3 regions of the Pseudomonas retamae genome follow, and region 1 is predicted to be linked to each of the others. Evidence: predicted binding sites of a transcription regulator. Region 1 holds the regulator's gene; each other region holds the start of a gene.
The links. Region 1 encodes FliA, which starts transcription of late flagellar genes. Its sites were predicted from a motif close to CTAAAGTTTNNNNNNNNNNNGCCGNTAA; they were not measured.
Positions count from the first base shown of each region.

Region 1 (6,919 bases):
GTGTACGGCTCGCTCAACGGTATCAACGCCAAAGATCCGGCTTTTGGCCTGGAGGCGGTGTGGATCGAAATCAGCCAGCGCGCCCAGGCGCAATCGCTCGGCTACACCGTGGTCGACGCCAGCACCGTAGTCGCGACGCACTTGAACCAGATTCTCTACAAGCACTCCAGCGAGCTGATCGGCCACGAGGAAGTCCAGCAACTCATGCAATTGCTGGCCAAGAGCTCGCCGAAACTGGCGGAAGAGCTGGTGCCGGGCGTGGTTTCGCTGTCGCAGTTGCTCAAAGTGCTGCAAGCGTTGCTCGCCGAACACGTGCCGGTGCGCGATATCCGCAGCATCGCCGAAGCCATCGCCAACAACGCCGCCAAGAGTCAAGATACCGCCGCGTTGGTGGCTGCCGTGCGGGTCGGCGTATCCCGTGCAATCGTCCAAAGCATTGTAGGCACTGAGTCCGAGCTGCCTGTGATCACATTGGAACCAAGGTTGGAACAGATATTGCTCAATAGTCTGCAGAAGGCAGGACAAGGCTCGGAAGAGGGCGTTCTGCTGGAGCCAAGCATGGCCGAGAAGCTGCAACGTTCGTTGATCGAAGCGGCGCAGCGTCAGGAAATGCAAGGTCAGCCGGTGATCCTGTTGGTTGCCGGCCCGATCCGCGCGATGCTCTCGCGCTTTGGCCGCCTCGCCGTCCCCGGACTGCATGTGCTGGCCTACCAGGAAATACCGGACAACAAGCAAGTGACCATCGTTGCGACAGTAGGGCCCAACGGCTGAGGTAGTGGTTTATGCAAGTTAAGCGTTTTTTCGCCGCCGATATGCGTCAGGCCATGAAGCTGGTTCGCGATGAGCTGGGCGCTGATGCCGCCATCATCGGTAACCGCCGCATTGCCGGCGGCGTCGAGTTGACGGCGGCTCTGGATTACAAATTGTCGGCGCTGGCGCCACGGGTTCCGAACATGGAACTCGAGGACGAGCTGCGCAAGACCCAGTCGCGCATCGTCACCGCTCAGGCCGAATTGAGCCTGCGTGGCGAAGCCGACGGCAACACCAATCAGCAGTTGTTCGCCGGGCTGCCGTTGACGGCCGGCCTGCCGCTGACCGCTGCCGAACCGTTGACCGAGCCGACCTACGCCGCGCCGGCGCGTCCGGCCGCAGCGCCTGCGCAGGCCTCGGCGGGCGTCGATCCGCGTGCGCTGGATTCGATGCGTTTTGAATTGAACAGCCTGCGTGAGCTGATGGAAGTCCAGCTCGGCACGCTGGCCTGGAATCAGCTGCAGGGCAGCCGCCCGGCGCAAGCCAATCTGTATCGCCGTTTGCAGCGCATTGGCCTGTCCGGCCCGCTGTCGCGCGATCTGCTGTCGATGATCACTGACATCGAAGAGCCGCGTCAGGCCTGGCGCATGTTGCTCGCGCATCTGGCGCGGATGATTGCCGTGCCGGAAGTCGAGCCGCTGGAAGAGGGCGGTGTCATCGCCATGGTTGGCCCGGCCGGCATGGGCAAGACCACCACGCTGGCCAAGCTGGCGGCGCGTTATGTGCTCAAGTACGGCGCGCAGAATGTCGCGCTGGTGAGCATGGACAGCTTCCGCATCGGTGCGCAGGAACAACTCAAGACTCTGGGGCGCATCCTCAATGTGCCGGTGACCCACGTCGATCCGGGCCAGTCGCTGGTGCAGGCGCTCGATCCGCTGCTGCGCAAGCGCGTGGTGCTGATCGATACCGCCGGTCTGCAGGCCAGCGATCCGGCGTTGCGCATGCAGCTGGAAAGCCTGGCCGGGCGTGGCATTCGCTCAAAAAATTATCTGGTCCTGGCAACCACCAGCCAGAAACAGGTTCTAACCGCCGCTTATCATAGTTACAAGCGTTGCGGGCTGGCCGGCTGCATTCTGACTAAACTGGATGAAACAGCCAGTCTTGGTGAAGTGTTGAGCCTGGCGATCAGTCATGAATTGCCGGTCGCGTACCTGACCGATGGCCCACGGATTCCGGATGATCTGCATCTGCCGCGCCGTCATCAACTGGTCAGCCGCGCCGTCAGCGTGCAAATGCAGGAAGAACCCAGCGAAGAAGCCATGGCTGACATGTTCGCTGATATCTATCACAGCCCGACCAAGCAGGTTGGCTGAGGTAATCATGAACAGTTTTTGTACCTACATCGATGGTCTGCCACGCATTGTTCCGATCCGGAACGCGCAGCCAGTAATGTGGCCTCCGTCTATGCAAGACAAGGTAAAGAAATAACATGGGCAGCATGCATCCCGTACAGGTGATCGCGGTGACCGGCGGCAAAGGTGGCGTCGGCAAGACTAACGTGTCAGTGAACTTGTCGCTGGCGCTGGCAGAGCTTGGCCGTCGGGTCATGCTGCTGGACGCCGACCTCGGTCTGGCGAACGTCGACGTTCTGCTGGGGCTGACCCCCAAACGCACGCTGGCCGACGTCATCGAAGGCCGGTGCGAATTGCGCGACGTGCTGTTGCAGGGCCCGGGCGGGATTCGCATCGTGCCGGCGGCGTCCGGCACGCAGAGCATGGTCCACCTGAGCCCGGCGCAGCACGCCGGCCTGATTCAGGCGTTCAGCGACATCGGCGACAATCTCGACGTGCTGGTGATCGACACCGCTGCGGGCATTGGTGACTCGGTAGTCAGTTTCGTCCGCGCGGCGCAGGAAGTGTTGCTGGTGGTGTGTGACGAGCCGACCTCGATCACCGACGCCTACGCACTGATCAAACTGCTCAACCGCGACTACGGCATGAACCGCTTCCGCGTCCTCGCCAACATGGCGCAGAGCCCGCAGGAAGGCCGCAACCTGTTCGCCAAGTTGACCAAGGTCACGGACCGTTTCCTTGACGTCGCCCTACAATACGTAGGCGCCGTCCCGTATGACGAAAGCGTGCGCAAGGCCGTGCAGAAACAACGCGCCGTCTACGAAGCCTTTCCACGCTCCAAATGCGCCCTGGCCTTCAAGGCCATCGCGCAGAAGGTCGACACCTGGCCGTTGCCGGCCAACCCGCGCGGCCATCTGGAGTTTTTCGTCGAGCGTCTCGTGCAGCAAACCGCAGGGCCTGTGATATGACCGCCAGTGGCATGAATCTTTACAAGAAGTCGGCGCGTGACGCGCAGTACGAATTGATCGAGCGTTACGCGCCACTGGTCAAGCGCATTGCCTATCACTTGCTGGCACGGTTGCCGGCCAGTGTGCAGGTCGAAGACCTGATCCAGGCCGGGATGATCGGCCTGCTCGAAGTGTCGACCAAATACGACGCCAGCAAAGGCGCCAGTTTCGAAACGTACGCGGGCATTCGAATCCGCGGCGCGATGCTTGACGAAGTACGCAAAGGGGACTGGGCGCCACGCTCGGTCCACCGCAATACCCGGATGGTCAGCGACGCAATTCGCTCGATTGAAGCTAAAACCGGCCGTGACGCTAAAGATCACGAGGTTGCGGCCGAACTCCAATTGAGTCTCGACGATTATTACGGGATTCTGAATGACACTTTGGGCAGCCGCCTGTTCAGTTTCGACGACCTTTTGCAGGACGGCGAACACGAAGGGCTGCACGAGGATGGCGCCAGTGCTCATATGGAGCCGTCACGCGATCTGGAAGATGAACGCTTCCAGACGGCGCTGGCGGACGCGATTGCCAATTTGCCGGAGCGTGAGCGACTGGTGTTGGCGCTGTACTACGACGAAGAACTGAACCTCAAGGAAATCGGTGAAGTCCTTGGCGTCAGTGAATCGCGGGTCAGCCAGTTACACAGCCAGTGCGCGGCCCGTTTGCGGGGGCGTTTGGGGGAGTGGCGAGCGCGCTGAAGGCAGTGTGGGGACACTGCGAAACGAGGCTGGTGCGGTGGTAAGCGGCGCCGGTCTCGATCCGTTGTGCTCCAGACAAACTTTAAGTGCTGCGCCGATTGATTGAAGTGGCGCGTCCAGGTGCTGGGCGCGTTTAAGACTGCTTGGAGGTCGAATTGAACAAAGACATGAAAATCCTCATCGTTGATGACTTCTCAACGATGCGGCGGATCATCAAGAACCTGCTGCGCGATCTTGGGTTCACCAATACCGTCGAGGCCGACGATGGCGTAACCGCCATTCCGGTCCTCAACAGCGGCAGCATCGACTTTCTGGTAACGGACTGGAACATGCCGGGCATGACCGGTATCGACCTGCTGCGCCACGTGCGCGCCGATGAAAAACTCAAGCACCTGCCGGTGCTGATGGTGACCGCTGAAGCCAAGCGCGAGCAGATCATCGAAGCCGCTCAGGCCGGTGTGAACGGCTACGTGGTCAAACCTTTCACGGCTCAGGCGTTGAAAGACAAAATCGAGAAGATTTTCGAACGCATCGGCTGAGAACGCGCGGGGGAGCTATGGAGCATAACGAATCTTCACAGGGCGATTTTGAATCGACCCTGAAAAAACACGCGGTCGAACTGGTCGAAAGCCTTGAAAAAGGCAGGTTCGGCGACGCGGTGCAACTGATCCATGAGCTCAATCAGACCCGTGACCGTGGCCTGTATCAGGAAGTGGGCAAGCTCACGCGTGAACTGCACAGTGCGATCGTCAATTTCCAGATCGATCCGCACATGCCGCAGGCCGAGGAAGTGTCACAAATCACCGACGCCACCGAACGCCTGGGCTATGTGGTCAAGCTGACGGAAGCCGCGGCCAACCGCACCATGGATCTGGTGGAAAGCGCCACGCCGGTGGTCAACAGTCTGGCTGATGAAGCCCAGACGTTGAGCGCCGATTGGGGTCGCTTCATGCGTCGCGAGGTCGGGGCTGAAGAGTTCCGCGAGCTGGCGCGCCGGGTCGACGGTTTTCTGTCACGCAGCAGCACGGACAACCGTGCGGTGTCGAGCAATCTCAACGACATCCTGCTGGCCCAGGATTACCAGGACCTCACCGGTCAGGTGATCAAGCGCGTGACCCAACTGGTCACCGAAGTCGAAAGCAATCTGCTCAAACTCGTGCTCATGGCCAGTCAGGTCGACCGCTTTGCGGGCATCGAACATGACCGTGCCGCGATGCTTGCGGAAAAAGATCCACAAAAACATCTCTCGCAGGGTGAAGGTCCGCAGATTCATGCCGATAAACGAGAAGACGTTGTGTCCGGTCAGGACGATGTGGACGATTTGTTATCCAGCCTTGGATTCTAAGAATTTCTGAATTCGGGTTTTTTGGGTTTTTAGACCTGTAGGAGCACCCCATTAATGAGCTTCGGCGCCGATGAAGAGATCCTTCAGGATTTCCTGGTTGAGGCCGGCGAGATTCTTGAGCAACTGTCCGAACAACTGGTCGAGCTGGAAAGCCGCCCGGATGACGCAGATCTGCTCAATGCAATTTTTCGCGGTTTCCACACTGTAAAAGGGGGCGCCGGCTTCCTTCAGCTCAATGAGCTGGTGGAGTGCTGTCACATCGCCGAAAACGTGTTCGACATCCTCCGTAAGGGTGAGCGTCGCGTTGATGCCGAACTGATGGACGTCGTGCTCGAGGCACTGGACGCGGTGAACAGCATGTTCAGCGAAGTCCGCGAGCGTGCGCCAATCACCGCCGCCACGCCGGAGCTGCTGGCCGCGCTGGCGCGTCTGGCCGAGCCGCAAACCGCTGACGAAGCCCCGGCTTCGCCAGTGGCCGAGATGATCGAAGAACTGGTCGTCGAAGGCGACGCATCCGGCGACATCACCGATAACGAATTCGAGCAGTTGCTGGACTCGCTGAACGCCGTCAAGGCCGAAGCCGAAGCCCCGGCCGCTGCGGCCCCTGCGCCAGCCGCCGAGGTGCCGGCCAGCGATGAAATCACTGACGCCGAGTTCGAGTCGTTGCTCGATCAGCTGCACGGCAAAGGCCAGTTCGCCGTTGACGCAGTCGCACCGACCGCCGCAGCGCCCGCCGCACCGGCCAAGGGCGACAGCTCCGACATCACCGACGATGAATTCGAAGCGCTGCTTGATCAGTTGCACGGCAAGGGCAACTTTGCTGTCGATGCGCTGGAATCGGCAATCGCCTCGGCACCTGCAGCCGCCGCCCCGGCAGCCGCCGCAGCCGGCAGCGACCTGATCAGCGATCACGAATTCGAATCGCTGCTCGACGAATTGCACGGCAAAGGCAAGTTTGACGCCGGCGCTGCCACTGCTGGCTCCGCATCAAGCGTGGCCATGCCGGCCGCCAAGGCTCCGGCTGCTGCCGCTGCTGCTGCGCCAAAAGCCGCGCCTAAGCCTGAACCAAAAGCCGAAACGCCAAAACCAGCCGCCGCTGCTGCACCGGCCCCGGCCCGTGCGCCTGCCTCGCCACCGCCTGAAAAACCGGCGAGCGAAGCCGAGACCACCGTGCGCGTCGACACCGCGCGGCTCGACGAGATCATGAACATGGTCGGCGAGCTGGTGCTGGTGCGTAACCGTCTGGTGCGTCTGGGCCTCAACAGCGGCGACGAAGCCATGTCCAAGGCCGTGTCGAACCTCGACGTGGTCACCGCTGACCTGCAGACCGCCGTGATGAAAACGCGGATGCAGCCGATCAAGAAGGTCTTCGGGCGCTTCCCGCGTCTGGTTCGCGACCTCGCTCGTCAGCTCAAGAAAGAGATCAACCTGGAACTGGTGGGTGAAGAAACCGACCTCGACAAAAACCTTGTCGAGGCCCTGGCCGACCCGCTGGTCCACTTGGTGCGCAACGCCGTCGACCACGGCATCGAGTCGCCGGAAGAACGCGAAGCCTCAGGCAAGGCCCGTGGCGGTCGTGTGGTGCTGGCGGCCGAGCAGGAAGGCGACCATATCCTGCTGTCGATTTCCGACGACGGCAAAGGCATGGACCCGAACGTGCTGCGTGCAATCGCGGTAAAACGCGGGGTGATGGACAAGGACGCGGCCGATCGCCTGAGCGATACCGAGTGCTACAACCTGATTTTCGCCCCGGGGTTCTCGACCAAG
Region 1 covers NZ_JBIEIL010000011.1:203,495-210,413, reverse strand. The annotation lists gene flhA (flagellar biosynthesis protein FlhA) at 1-771, shown strand, start outside; gene flhF (flagellar biosynthesis protein FlhF) at 783-2,123, shown strand; gene fleN (flagellar synthesis regulator FleN) at 2,240-3,070, shown strand; gene fliA (RNA polymerase sigma factor FliA) at 3,067-3,807, shown strand; gene ACGSLL_RS21590 (chemotaxis response regulator CheY) at 3,975-4,346, shown strand; gene ACGSLL_RS21585 (protein phosphatase CheZ) at 4,364-5,152, shown strand; gene ACGSLL_RS21580 (chemotaxis protein CheA) at 5,207-6,919, shown strand, end outside.

Region 2 (6,919 bases), on a different contig from region 1:
CAGGCGCTGCGCGAGCAAGGCCTGCCAGCGCTGCACATGGCGATCAACCTGTCGTTCCGGCAGTTTCAGGACAGCCAGTTGCTGCCGACCTTGAGCCGGCTGATTCTCGAACGTGGGGTCGAGGCGCAATGGCTGGAATTCGAACTGACCGAAACCGCAGTGATGCGCCGCAGCGATCTGGTCAAGCAGACCATGGACGCCCTCGGCCGCCTCGGCGTACGCTTTTCACTGGATGACTTCGGCACCGGGTTCTCCTCCTTCGTGCACCTCAACAGCCTGCCGATCACCTTGCTGAAGATCGACAAAAGCTTCGTCGGTGGCATGGAACAGCGTGAAGAGAACCGCAAACTGGTGCACGCGATGATTAATCTTGCGCACAACCTGCAGCTGGAAGTGGTGGCCGAAGGCGTGGAAACCACCGAGCAGCTGCAATTGCTGCGCGGCTTTGGCTGTGATCAGGTGCAGGGTTACCTGATCAGCCGGCCATTGCCGCTGGCGGAGCTGGTGGAGTACCTGGTGTCTGGATCGAATCAGCAGCCAGTTCTCGAAATAGTGAGCTAAACACGATCCCGGTTGTAACCACTAACCCTGTGGGAGCGAGCCTGCTCGCGAAAGCGGTGTGTCAGGCAAAAGGTATTTGACTGACCGATCGCATTCGCGAGCACGCTCGCTCCCACAGAGGTAAATATCATTCAGGCTGAGGAATGTTGAAGCCCTGAGATTGCGGCTCGCGCCGTATCATCCGCTGCATCTTCCACTCAAACGCCAGCGTCAGGCTCACCGCCGCACACGCCAACCCGAGCGCCAGTCCCCACCAGACCCCGGTCGGCCCCCAGTCCAGGTGAAACGCCATCCACCACGCCGCCGGCGCGCCAATCAACCAGTAGCAAGCGAGCCCGACCAGAAACGTGGTCTTGGCGTCCTTGAGCCCGCGAATACAGCCCATGGCGATTGTCTGCGTGCCATCGAACAGCTCGAACCAGGCCGCCACGGCCAGCAGGCTTACCGCGAGGCGGATCACCTCGGCAAACGCCGGGTCGTCATGGTCAAGGAACAACCCGACCAGTTCGTTCGGCAATAGCCAGAACACCAAGGCAAAACCCAGCATCACCACCGCACCGAAGGCGATGCCGACGCGACCGGACATACGCGCATCGAGCAGTTGCCCGGCGCCGTAATGCTGACCGACGCGCATGGTAATGGCGTAGGACATGCCGGCCGGCACCATGAACGCCACCGAAACGATCTGCAGCGCAATCTGATGCGCCCCCATCTGCGTACTGCCCATGGTGCCCATGCACAGCGCGGCGAAGGCAAACAAACCGACTTCCACCGCATAGGTGCCGCCGATCGGCAGGCCGAGGCGCCACAATTCCTTCAGGTATTGCCGGTTGGGCCGCGCCAGCCCGGCACGCAGCGGGTAAGCGTCGTACGCCGGATGCCGACGAATGTGCCAGGCCAATGCCAGCGCCATGCAGTTGGCAACGATTGCCGTGACCAGACCGATACCGGTCAGCCCGAGTTGCGGCAGGCCGAACATGCCGGTAATCAAGGCGTAATTGAGCAGGAAGTTCGCCACGGTGCCGGCAAGGCTGATGACCATCACCGGCGTCGCCCTCCCGATGGCGCTGGTGAAACCGCGCAAGGCCATGAAGCTCAGATAACCCGGCAGGGCGAAGGGCAGGGCGATCAGAAATTGCCCGGCGGCATTGACGTTGGTTTCAGTCTGGCCGAACAGCAACAACACCGGTTTGAGGTTCCACAGCAACAGCCCGGCGACCAGCGCCATCAGCCACGCCAGCCATAAACCGGCCTGAGTCAGGCGCGCCGCACCGATGATGTCGCCGGCACCCTGACGGATCGCCACCAGCGTGCCGACGGCGGCGATGACCCCGATACAGAAAATCGATACGAACGAGTAGCTCGCCGCGCCCAGACCGCCACCCGCCAGGGCTTCGGGGCTGAGGCGCGCCATCATCAATGTGTCAGTCAGCACCATCAGCATGTGCGCCAACTGCGAAGCGATCAGCGGCCCGGCCAGCCGCAAAATGGCCCAGAGTTCGTTACGCACAGGATGCTGCATGTCATCACCACTCGATTCAGAGGGAACAGAAGAACGTCGATTCTCGGCGTGTGAGCTGGAATGCACAAAGGGATAAAAAGGATGGGTGGCATGATTAAAACTCATCCTGCACCAATTCTGCTAAGTTGGCCGCATCCCGCCACCGGAGCTATCTGCATGTCCCGTCGCCTACCACCGTTGTATGCCCTGCGCGCATTCGAAGCGGCGGCGCGGCATAGCTCGTTCACCCGCGCAGCCGAAGAGCTGTCGATTACCCAGAGTGCAGTGAGTCGACATATCCGCACCCTCGAAGAGCACTTCGCCTGCCGGTTGTTTCAGCGCAGCGGGCGCAATCTGCAACTGACCGAAGCCGCACGGCTTTTATTGCCTGGCATTCGCGAGGGCTTCACCGCGCTGGAGCGCGCCTGCAATACCTTGCGCGCCGAGGACGACATTCTGCGCATGAAGGCGCCATCGACCCTGACCATGCGCTGGCTGCTGGCGCGCCTGAGTCGCTTCCGCCATCTGCAACCAGGCAACGAAGTGCAACTGACCAGTGCGTGGATGGACATCGATTCGGTGGATTTCAATGACGAACCGTTCGATTGCGCCGTGCTGCTGAGCGACGGCCATTTTCCGCCGGACTGGGAGGCCAGTCTGTTATTCGCCGAGGAGCTGATCCCGGTCGGGGCGCCCAATCTGCTCAACGATCAGCCGTGGGACGTGGCGCGTTTGGCCAGTACCGAATTGCTTCATCCGACCCCCGACCGTCGCGACTGGCGCAGTTGGCTGGAATGCATGGGGTTGTCGGACCAGGTGTCACTCAAGGGCGGGCAGGTGTTCGATACCCTGGAGCTGGGGATGATTGCAGCGGCGCGCGGCTACGGCGTGTCAATGGGGGATCTGTTGATGGTCGCCGAAGATGTCGCCCAGGGGCGCCTGAGCCTGCCGTGGCCGACGGCGGTCGCCAGTGGCCTGAATTATTACCTGGTGTGGCCGAAAACCCGTCCGGGAGGCGAACGTTTGCGCCGCCTCAGCGATTTTCTGCAAGGCGAAGTCCGCGCCATGGAACTGCCAGCTGTGGCGCGCTTGAGCTGAAACGTTGGAGCGGCCACAATGCAGGCCTTAAGCCATACCCACGTTGCGCGCTCAAGTATTCGGATTCACCGCCGACTATGAGCAAGTGGAACCGTCGTGCCGGTTCCGCGCTGCACCCCCATTATTAGAATATTTTTCCGGGCATTACCGCGATCAAGGAGGATTCGGTGGCTCGGCCAGGAGCTGTTCATGTCTCAACCTCGTGCTCGGATCGCCTCGCAGCTGGGCCTCGCCCTCGCCGTGATACTGGCGATTGTCATCAGCGGCAGTACGGTGTTCGCCCTGCGTTCGCTGGATTCTGCCAACCTCGCCACCCGTGAAGAGCATCTGGCCAGTGAGGCGCGGCTGCTGGCCGACCAGCTGAGCACGTTCCACGGCACGCTGCGCGAAAGCACCCTGCGCCTGAGCGGCTTGTTCGAAAAGCGTTTCGGCGGCGGCCTGAGCGTGCACCCTGACCAGCCCGTGACTGTGGCCGGCGTGCAGACCCCGGGCCTGCATCTGGGCAACGAAGTGCTGAACAACAACTTCAAGGAAGTCGACGAGTTCAAGCAGATGACCGCCGGTGTGGCCACGGTGTTCGTGCGCAGCGGCGAAGACTTCATTCGCGTCAGCACCAACGTCAGCAAGCAGGACGGCACCCGCGCCATCGGCACCGTGCTCGATCATGCCAACCCGGCTTACGCGAAGTTGATGGCGGGGCAGAGTTACGTCGGCCGCTCGCTGCTGTTCGAGCGCTATTACATGTCGCAGTACACGCCTGTGCGCGATGGCAGCGGCAAGATCATTGCTGTGCTGTACGTCGGCTTCGATTACACCGATGCGCAGAACGCCCAGTTCGCCAACCTCAAGCGCTTCCGCATCGGCCAGACCGGCTCGCTGGCCTTGCTCGACGAGCAGAACAAATGGCTGGTGCCGATCGCCGGTGTAGAGTCGCTGGACCAGGCAGTGCCAGCCATCAATGCACTGGTGAAAACCCCGGGCAAGGGTGAGTTCTGGAGCGACAAGGGCGAAGATTTCTACAGCATTGCCGTACCGTTCGAAGGCGGCCCGTGGTCGGTGGTGGCGAGCATGCCGAAAGCCGAGATTCGCGCGGTGACCTGGAGCGTCGGCACGCAACTGGCGATTGGCAGTCTGCTGGCGATGTTGCTGGCCGTCGGTTCGGTGGTCTGGCTGCTGCGCAGCAAACTGGCGCCGTTGAGTGATCTGGTGCGTCAGGCTGAAGCCTTGGGCGCGGGCGACTTGAGCGTACGTCTGAACGTGTCGAGCAACGATGAAATCGGTCAATTGTCGCGCGCGTTCAACCAGATGAGCCAGGCCCTGTCGACCATGGTCGAGCACATCCGCCGCTCTTCGGAAGAGGTCAACAGTCGCGCGCAGGCGTTGTCCGGTTTGTCCGGCGGTGCCTATGACGGCATGGAGCAGCAGTCCGGCGAAATCACCAGCATGGCCGGCGCGGTAGAAGAATTCAGCGCGACCTCGCTGAACATCGCCGACAACATGAGCGCCACCCAGCGTCTGGCCCAGGAAAACGCTCAGCAAACGCAGATCGGCCGCAGCTCGATGGAAGAAGCCTCGTCGTCGCTTGAGCAAATCGCAGGCGCTCTGAACAGCACCGCGACGGTGATCAACACCCTCGGTCAGCGTTCCCAGGAAATCGGCGGCATCGTCGGCGTGATCACCTCGATCGCCGAGCAGACCAACCTGTTGGCACTTAACGCTGCGATCGAAGCGGCACGTGCCGGTGAGCAAGGTCGCGGCTTTGCCGTGGTCGCCGACGAAGTGCGCAGCCTGGCCTCGCGTACTCGTCAGGCCACTGATGAAATCTCCAGCATGATCCACAGCATCCAGCAGGAAACCGGCAACGCGATCAGCACCATGGAGCAGGGCAACGTGCTGATGCAGGAAGGCCTGTCGCGCAACGCCAATGTCGCCTCGGCGCTGGCGCGGATCGATGAGCAGAGCCGTTCGGCAGGCCAGCAGTTTGCGGCGATCACTACGGCAACGCAGGAGCAGAGCAGCACCGCAACGTTGCTGAGCAGCAACCTTCAGAGCATTGCTCTGGCTAACAGCGAACAACGCGAAGTGGTTTCCAACCTCGCAGTGACGGCCAAAGAACTGGAGAAACTGGCGGCGGATCTGCGTTCCGAGGTTGATCGCTTTCGTTGATGTGCGCCTGAAATAGCTATCGCGAGCAGGCTCGTTCCAGAGTGTCCGGTCCAATCACAGGTTTTGTGAAGCCCGGGAACCGAAGTGGGAGTGAGCTGCTCGCGATTGAGGTACCTCGATCAATTACATTTGGCGCTACTGGATACTTCCTTGCTCGCCAGTTTCAGCTGCTTGGCGAGTTCCGCCGCGTTGGTGCTCGAATAAACCCGGCCCCCGGTGTTTTTTGCAATGCACTGCGAAGGTCCGCCGGCGCCGATGCTCACCACATTGACCCGTAACCGCGGTTGCTCCTGGGCGATGCGTCGGGACACTGCGCACACGTCCTTCTGGCAACCGTCCTCGCCGTCGATGAACATCACGATCACCGCGTCGTTGTTGCGCCCGTCAACCGTGCTCGCCGCCTTGGCCAGGCTATCGGCCAAGGGCGTGCCATTGTTGGGCACCAGCCCACGAATCCCGTTGATCAGGCGCTGACGGTCGCCGAACTTGAACACCCCTTGGTCAGGCGTGCTTTCGCAACCGGCGAAGGTGATCAGGCGTGTGTCGATCTTCGGATCCAGCGCGTTGATCATGCCGGCCAGCGAATCCTGCGCGACGTTCATGCGGCTCGGTTTTTCGAAGATTCGTATCGTGCGTTCCGGGTCGGTGTACTTGTTGAGGTTGTTGCCAAAGAACCAGTCTTCGTCAGCTTTCACCGCTTTGGTATTGAGCTCCATCGACCCCGAGGTATCGAGAACTACGACGAATTGCGGAACCACCACATTCGGTGCTTTTTTACGGCAAGCGAAATTGTCCAGTGTCGGGGGCGGGGCCACGACGACCGGTTTTGGCGGCGCAACAGGTGTTGGTTCCGGTACAGGTGCAGGCACGGGTTCTGGAGCAGGTTCCGGTTGCACGACGGGCTCGGGCACTGGCTCGACCGGTTGTACCACGGGGGCCATGACCGGTGCTGCCGGTGGCACTGCGACGACGACGGGCTCTCGGTGCAGGTACCACCACAACCACAGCGCCAGAAGCAGCAACAACAGCGCCAGCAAGGCGGCGGCAATCCACCAGCCACGGCGTGAGGGCGGTACGACTGGCGCCAATGGCACCGGCGGAACAACCGGCGGGACCGGCCTTGGCGGGCGCTGGTTCCAGCGCACCACCAGTGGCTCGCCGTTCAGGCTGTAGAGCTTGTCCAGCTCAGGGCTGCCCAACAGGCTGCGCAAATCATCGGCTACCGCAGGCTGACCGCGTTTATGCAGCTCGTCCGCGAGTTGTTCAAGCGAAGTCTGGCGCGTGTCATAGGTCTGCAGCAAACGACGCTGCGCGTCTTCATTGAGTTCGGCATAGGGCGTGGGTTGCCCGCCTAGTCCGGTCCACCATTCCAGCACCTCGCCACTGCCCATCCGGGGTATGGCGAAAAGGCTGGCGGCGGTAGGCGGAAAGTGTTTTTGAATGAGGGCGACTTTGGTCTGCAGCGCACTCATCCCCTCCGGTGTGGCGTGCGCATCCCTGATGACCCGCTGCATGACGACTATTCCTGAAAAAGCTGCAGGCCTTCAACGGAAGGCCTGCGGGGGTGAAAATTACTCTTCGTAACCGAGACTG
Region 2 covers NZ_JBIEIL010000003.1:476,924-483,842, reverse strand. The annotation lists gene ACGSLL_RS07370 (putative bifunctional diguanylate cyclase/phosphodiesterase) at 1-561, shown strand, start outside; gene ACGSLL_RS07365 (NorM family multidrug efflux MATE transporter) at 689-2,083, opposite strand; gene ACGSLL_RS07360 (LysR substrate-binding domain-containing protein) at 2,240-3,160, shown strand; gene ACGSLL_RS07355 (methyl-accepting chemotaxis protein) at 3,350-5,326, shown strand; gene ACGSLL_RS07350 (VWA domain-containing protein) at 5,446-6,840, opposite strand; gene ACGSLL_RS07345 (hypothetical protein) at 6,898-6,919, opposite strand, start outside.
Region 2: ACGSLL_RS07355 (methyl-accepting chemotaxis protein) is a predicted target of FliA. The motif match lies at 3,211-3,238, and genes of this name have one in related genera.

Region 3 (6,919 bases), on a different contig from region 1:
CGATCGGCTGGTTGCCGAACAGCGGCGGGGCGATCAGGCGGTCGTAGACCTGGCCCAGTTGCAGGCGGTCGGTGATATCGCCTTCGAAACGAAACTTGCAACCGGTCGCGGAAATATCCAGGAGCTTGCCGTGGATCGGCGACTTGAGTTTTTCGCCACCCAGTTCAACGCTGACCAGATCAGTCAGTTTCAGCGCGGCGCGGAAGGCGTTGCGACGCTGGTGATAAACCACTTCGGTCGGTAGCTCGCCGGTGTAGAAGCGGTCGCCGTCGGATTCTTCGATGTTCAGCGTGCCGTTGCATTCCCAGGCGATGCGTACGCCGTCATGAAAACCTTCAACCTTGAACGGCTCGCCGGCGAGCAGGAAGCGTTCGCCATCGCGCGGGATCATTTCGTCCAGAGCGATCGACGCGCTGTCGCGGTCGACTTTGATCAGGTAGCTCTGAAAACGCTGGCTGCGCTCGTGGAAGGTGATGATCAGCGGATCGTGGCTGTCCTGCAGCTGGCGCAGGTTGCTGGAGATTTCCAGTGGCGTGGTGAGCACCTTAGGGGGCTGCGGAGCATCATCCGCGCTGAGGGCGTTGGACACGGTTTATCAATCTCCAGACAAAATATGACGACTAGCCAGCATTTTGCCAGCATGTTCCGCGGGTTGATAGAGCTGGCGCATCAACGGCTCATGCCTGGCTGAGCGGACGCGGTTTGGCGGGCTTGGCAAAAGTGCCGCTGGCGTCGTACAACGCTGGCGGTTCGCCCCCGGTGAGGATTTTCAGCTGATTGGCCGTGGTGGCCTGCTGGATGCGGATCGACTGGCCATTCTTGACGTTGGCTGCCTGGCATTGGGCGATCAGATCGGTCAGGGCATCGCCCTGTCGCAACAACTGCTCGCCAATGCTCGATTGCGCGGCCAGCTGTTGCAGGCCGTTGCGATCGGTCGGCAGATTGAGGCTGGCGAGGATTTCGCTGCGCTTGCGGCCATGCTGTTCCAGCAGAATGATCAACGCCTGCTTGCGCGCCAGAATTTCTTCCAGCAGGGGCATGTCACGACCGTGCAACGCGAGAGATTCGGTTTGCAGCAACTCCAGCAATTCTTGCGCTGGAGCAAAGTCGTCGTCGATCAGTTGCAATAAAGTAGTGTCGTGCATGGCTGGCCTTGGGGTTTAAGCGTCCAAAAGCCTGGCGCCGGCAAAAGCCTAGCGCTGGGCTTCGAAGTTGAGCAGTTTGCTGGCTACACGGTTGCTGTCGACTTTATAGCTGCCATCGGCAATCGCGGCTTTCAACTCGGCCACACGGGCTTTGTCGACAGCAGGCTGATCGCGCAGCTTGTCAGTGACCTTCTGCAACTGTTGAGCCTCATTGCTGAGGTGTACCGACTCCCCGCTTTTGGCGGCATTGGCCTGTTCGGCCTGGGTATTCAGCGGCGCGGAGGGGCTGTTTTCAGCGCTTTCCTTGGCGTTGCTGGTACGTGTGCTGCCTGTCAGTGACGAGGAACTGTTCAAACGGCTGAAATCGATGACCATGATAAAAACCTCTGGGAATTTGGACGCTTGCCATGTTTTCGGCTATCCCATGAAAAACTTTAGGCACATTTTTTCAATGCGCCGGGCTGCATCGCGGCATGTCCTGCTGCGACACAGTTTAGGGAAGCTGGGAGGTCCGCGCCAGTTTTCTCACAGGGCGTTTACATGGCCACTTCCACTTGTCCCGGCGCGGTGACCTGCGCCTTGATCACCCGTTGTGAATTGAGGTTTTTTACCCGGATCTGTTCTTTCAGGCCGCCGTTGGCCAAGGCTTCGCCCGGCATGCGCACCGCCAATGTGCCGCTGCGTGCGGTGATGACTACCTGATCACCCTTGCGAATGACTTCCGCCTGTTCCAGATGGACCTGGGTGATGACCTGATCGGCGACCGTTGGTCGGGTCAATTTCTGCCCGATCGCTTCGTCCACCGAAGTCAGAAAGCCCTGGTTGATCTGGCTGACGTCGCGCTCGCGCAAGGTCACGTCCTGCGGCTCGATAATACCGGCGCGCTTGAGCGCACGCGTGGTCGTCACAATCTCGCGAAACAGGCGGACTTGAGCGGGTACGAACACCGTCCAGGGCGATGTTCCCTCGCAGCGAACCTTCACCGTGACCCGGCCCAAAGGGCGTGCCGGACTCTCCAGCGTCGCTGTCAATTCCTTGTCGCACATCGGCATGCGCATGCGCGGGTCGAGCTGGTTGACTTCGATTTCATAACGGCCTTCGGTTTGACTGCTCGTCAGATAGTCTTCTACGGTGAACTCAAGAAAGCCCTGAGCGACGCCGATAAGCATGTCAGGCAAGGTAACCGCATCAGCATGGGCAGGACTGCCAAAGAACAAGCAGCAAATGGCACACGCACTGGCAAGCGCTCTGCGAAGAGGCGCTGTCAGGTGTCGGGAAAATGTCGTTTGAATGTTCATACGGGTTAAAAAGCAAGCGCCGTGCCGTTTAGCAATGAATGTGCGTCGCAACAACACTTGGCGTTGATGTAGGAGTCTGGGCATGGCTGGTGTAATGGATTCGGTGAACCAGCGCACGCAACTGGTAGGGCAGAATCGCCTGGAGCTGTTGTTGTTCCGTCTCGACGGTCAACAGCTCTATGGCATCAACGTGTTCAAGGTACGGGAAGTGTTGCAATGCCCGTCGCTGACGTTGATGCCCAAGTCCAGTCCTGTGGTGTGCGGGGTGGCAAATATTCGCGGGGCGACCATTCCGATCCTCGATCTGGCAATGGCGACCGGTTCCGGAGCGTTGAAAGACAAGAACAGTCCGTTCGTGATCATCACGGAGTACAACACCAAGACCCAGGGTTTCCTGGTCCGCTCGGTGGAGCGCATCGTCAACATGAACTGGGAAGAGATCCATCCGCCGCCCAAGGGCACCGGTCGCGATCACTACCTGACGGCTGTGACTCGGGTCGACAATCAGTTGGTCGAAATCATCGACGTCGAAAAAGTGCTGGCGGAAGTCGCACCGACGCCGGAAGCGATTTCGGTGGGCGTGGTCGATGTCGAGACCCAGACCAAGGCGTTGTCGCTGCGGGTATTGACGGTCGATGACTCGTCGGTGGCGCGCAAGCAGGTGACCCGTTGCCTGCAGACGATCGGTGTCGAAGTGGTGGCGCTGAACGACGGCAAGCAGGCGCTGGATTACCTGCGCAAGCTGGTCGACGAGGGCAAGAAGCCGGAAGAAGAGTTCCTGATGATGATTTCCGACATCGAGATGCCGGAGATGGACGGGTACACCCTGACGGCGGAAATCCGCGGCGACGCACGCATGCAAAAGCTCCATATCATCCTGCATACTTCGTTGTCGGGGGTATTCAATCAGGCGATGGTGAAGAAAGTCGGCGCCGACGACTTCCTGGCCAAATTCCGTCCTGATGACCTGGCATCCCGGGTAGTCGACCGGATCAAAGCAGCAGATATCAGCTAGGGACCTACTGTCCCTGGTGATCAACACGATTTAAGAGGCGGCACCATTGTCTACGGGTAATTTGGATTTCGAACAGTTCCGGGTCTTCCTGGAAAAGGCCTGTGGCATTTTGCTCGGTGAAAACAAGCAGTATCTGGTCTCCAGCCGTCTCAACAAACTGATGGAGCAGCAAGGCATCAAGTCCCTGGGTGAGCTGGTGCAGCGCATCCAGACCCAGCCGCGCAGCGGTTTGCGCGAGCAGGTGGTCGATGCCATGACGACCAACGAAACCCTGTGGTTTCGCGACACCTATCCGTTTGAAGTGTTGAAGAACAAGGTGCTGCCGGAAGCGATCAAGGCCAGTCCGAACCAGCGCTTGCGCATCTGGTCGGCGGCCTGCTCGTCGGGTCAGGAACCGTACTCGCTGTCGATGTCGATCGACGAGTTCGAGCGCAGCAACCTCGGCCAGTTGAAGATGGGTGTGCAGATCGTTGCCACTGATCTTTCGGGACTGATGCTCAACAACTGCAAGACCGGCGAGTACGACAGCCTGGCCATCGGCCGTGGTTTGTCGCCGGAACGTCTGCAGCGTTACTTCGATCCGAAAGGGCCGGGGCGCTGGGTGGTCAAGGCGCCGATCAAGAGCCGGGTGGAGTTCCGCTCGTTCAACCTGCTCGACAGCTATGCCGCGCTGGGCAAGTTCGACATCGTGTTCTGCCGCAACGTGTTGATCTACTTCTCTGCCGAAGTGAAGAAAGACATCCTGTTGCGTATTCACAGCACGTTGAAGCCGGGCGGGTATCTGTTCCTCGGCGCCTCCGAAGCGCTGAACGGTCTGCCGGACCATTACCAAATGGTCCAGTGCAGCCCGGGGATCATTTACAAGGCCAAGTGATTGCTGCGGCAATACCAAAAACGGGAGCCCTCATGGGGCTGCCGTTTTTTTGTGCCTGCCGTAATTGTTCCTGACACCAATACCCCCTGTGGGAGCGAGCCTGCTCGCGATGGCGGTCCGTCAGTAAAACAATTGTCCTCTGACACGCCGCCTTCGCGAGCAGGCTCGCTCCCACAGTTGTCCGGCGGTGGTGGCAAGAGGCAACCAAGCGGCAAAAAAGCGGCATATGGCGGAAGCCGGTTGCCGCTTTTCTGGCATTGCCGCTTTGCCGATCACCCGCAAAGCCACGGAAACCGGCAGTTTTACACTCTGGCACGGCGCTTGCTAAAGCTCAGTTACGAAAAATCCGGTCACCTGAAGGTTCCCGACATGAGCATCAGCTTCGACAAAGCGCTCGGCATTCACGAAAAGGCTCTGGGCTTCCGCGCCCAGCGTGCCGAAGTGCTGGCCAACAACATCGCCAACGCCGATACCCCGAACTACAAGGCGCGGGATCTGGACTTCTCGAAAGTACTCGAAGCCCAGACCCAGAAAAACGCCCACGGCACCATCGCGCTGAACAAGACCAACAGCCGTCACATCGAAGCTGAAGGTCTGGGCAATGGCGACGAGTCGCTGATGTATCGCACGCCGATGCAGCCTTCGATCGACCAGAACACCGTGGACGCTCAACTGGAACAGTCCAACTACGCGGAAAACGCGGTCGGCTTCCAGGCCAGCTTCACCCTGCTCAACAGCAAATTCAAAGGGCTGGTGTCAGCCCTGCGCGGAGAGTAATCCATGTCCCTGTCCAGCGTTTTCAACATTGCCGGCAGCGGCATGAGCGCCCAGACCACACGTCTGAACACCGTGGCCTCGAACATCGCCAACGCCGAGACCGTCTCCTCGAGCATCGACCAGACCTACCGCGCCCGTCACCCGGTGTTCGCCACCATGTTCCAGGGCGGCCAGAGCGGCGGCAGTGATTCGCTGTTCCAGAATCAGGATGCTGCCGGTCAGGGCGTGCAGGTGCTCGGCGTGGTCGAAGACCAGAGCAACCTCGAAGCGCGTTACGAGCCGAACCATCCAGCGGCCGACGCCAAGGGCTACGTCTACTACCCGAACGTCAACGTGGTGGAAGAGATGGCTGACATGATTTCCGCGAGCCGTTCGTTCCAGACCAACGCCGAAATGATGAACACCGCCAAAACCATGATGCAGAAGGTGCTGACCCTCGGTCAGTAATAAGGGGCGACTGCCATGAGCGTTACCGATACCACCAGCTCCCTGAGCATGAATGACATCCTGGCGAACTCGTCGAAAAAGACCAGTTCGACCACCGATGGCATTGCTTCGGCGACCAACAGCAGCACCGGCGGACAAGCGCTGGGCAAGGATGCGTTCCTGCAGTTGCTGGTGACCCAGCTGAAAAACCAGAACCCGCTCGACCCGCAGGACAACAGCGCATTCGTTGCGCAGTTGGCGCAGTTCAGCAGCCTTGAAGGCATCACCACGCTGAACTCCACCGTGAGTGGCCTGGCCGGCAACTACAACTCGTCGCAGGCGCTGCAAGCCTCGTCGCTGGTTGGCCGTAACGTGATCGTGCAGACCAACACCGCACAGCTCGATGATCCGAGCAAAGGCCTGACCGGTTCGGTCACCGTACCTTCGTCGATTGCCGGTGGCACCGTGACCATCACCGACAAGGACGGCAAAACCGTTCGCACCATCGATCTGGGCAGCCGCGCCGCCGGCGCTGCGAGTTTCACCTGGGACGGCAAGGACACCGCTGGCACCGTGGTGCCGGTCGGGACTTACACCTTCAAGGCCAACGCACCGATCAACGGCGCGGCGACGGACCTGGCGACTTACCTGCCAGCGACCGTCAACAGCGTGACGATCAGCCAGACCGGCGGCGAGCTGATGCTCAACCTCGCTGGCAAGGGCACCGTCGCCCTGTCCAAAGTTCAAACCATTGGTATATAGAGCCGACTAACCCGGCATAAAGGAGTGGAATATGTCTTTCAATATCGGCCTTAGCGGTCTCTATGCAGCCAACAAGCAACTGGACGTGACCGGCAACAACATCGCCAACGTTGCCACCGCCGGTTTCAAATCCTCGCGCGCAGAATTCGAAGACGTGTACTCGGCGACTCGCCTGGGCAGCGGCAGCAAGGTGATCGGCAACGGCGTGCGCCTGGCCAACGTTTCGCAGCAGTTCACCCAGGGTGACATCAACAACACCGGCAACGTGTTGGACATGGGCATCAACGGTTCGGGTTTCTTCACCATGAACAACAGCGGTTCGGTGTCGTATACCCGTGCCGGTACGTTCAAGGTGGATAACGCCGGTTACATCACCAACACCGACTACACCTCGCGTCTGCAGGGTTACGGTGTGGATGCCAACGGCAAGATCATCAACGGCGTGTTGACCGATCTGAAGATCGACACTTCGAACCTGGCGCCGAAGTCGACGTCGGCAGTGACTTCGAGCATCAACCTGAACTCCACCGCTACGGTGATCGACGACACGGTACCTGCGGGCAAATTCGACCCGGCCAATACCGCGACCTACACCAAGTCGTTCAGCACGCCGATCTATGAC
Region 3 covers NZ_JBIEIL010000007.1:10,912-17,830, forward strand. The annotation lists gene ACGSLL_RS15060 (flagellar brake protein) at 1-589, opposite strand, end outside; gene ACGSLL_RS15065 (flagella synthesis protein FlgN) at 678-1,145, opposite strand; gene flgM (flagellar biosynthesis anti-sigma factor FlgM) at 1,194-1,520, opposite strand; gene flgA (flagellar basal body P-ring formation chaperone FlgA) at 1,682-2,443, opposite strand; gene ACGSLL_RS15080 (chemotaxis protein CheV) at 2,526-3,458, shown strand; gene cheR (protein-glutamate O-methyltransferase CheR) at 3,505-4,332, shown strand; gene flgB (flagellar basal body rod protein FlgB) at 4,702-5,109, shown strand; gene flgC (flagellar basal body rod protein FlgC) at 5,113-5,556, shown strand; gene flgD (flagellar hook assembly protein FlgD) at 5,572-6,297, shown strand; gene flgE (flagellar hook protein FlgE) at 6,329-6,919, shown strand, end outside.
Region 3: flgM (flagellar biosynthesis anti-sigma factor FlgM) is a predicted target of FliA. The motif match lies at 1,556-1,583, and genes of this name have one in related genera.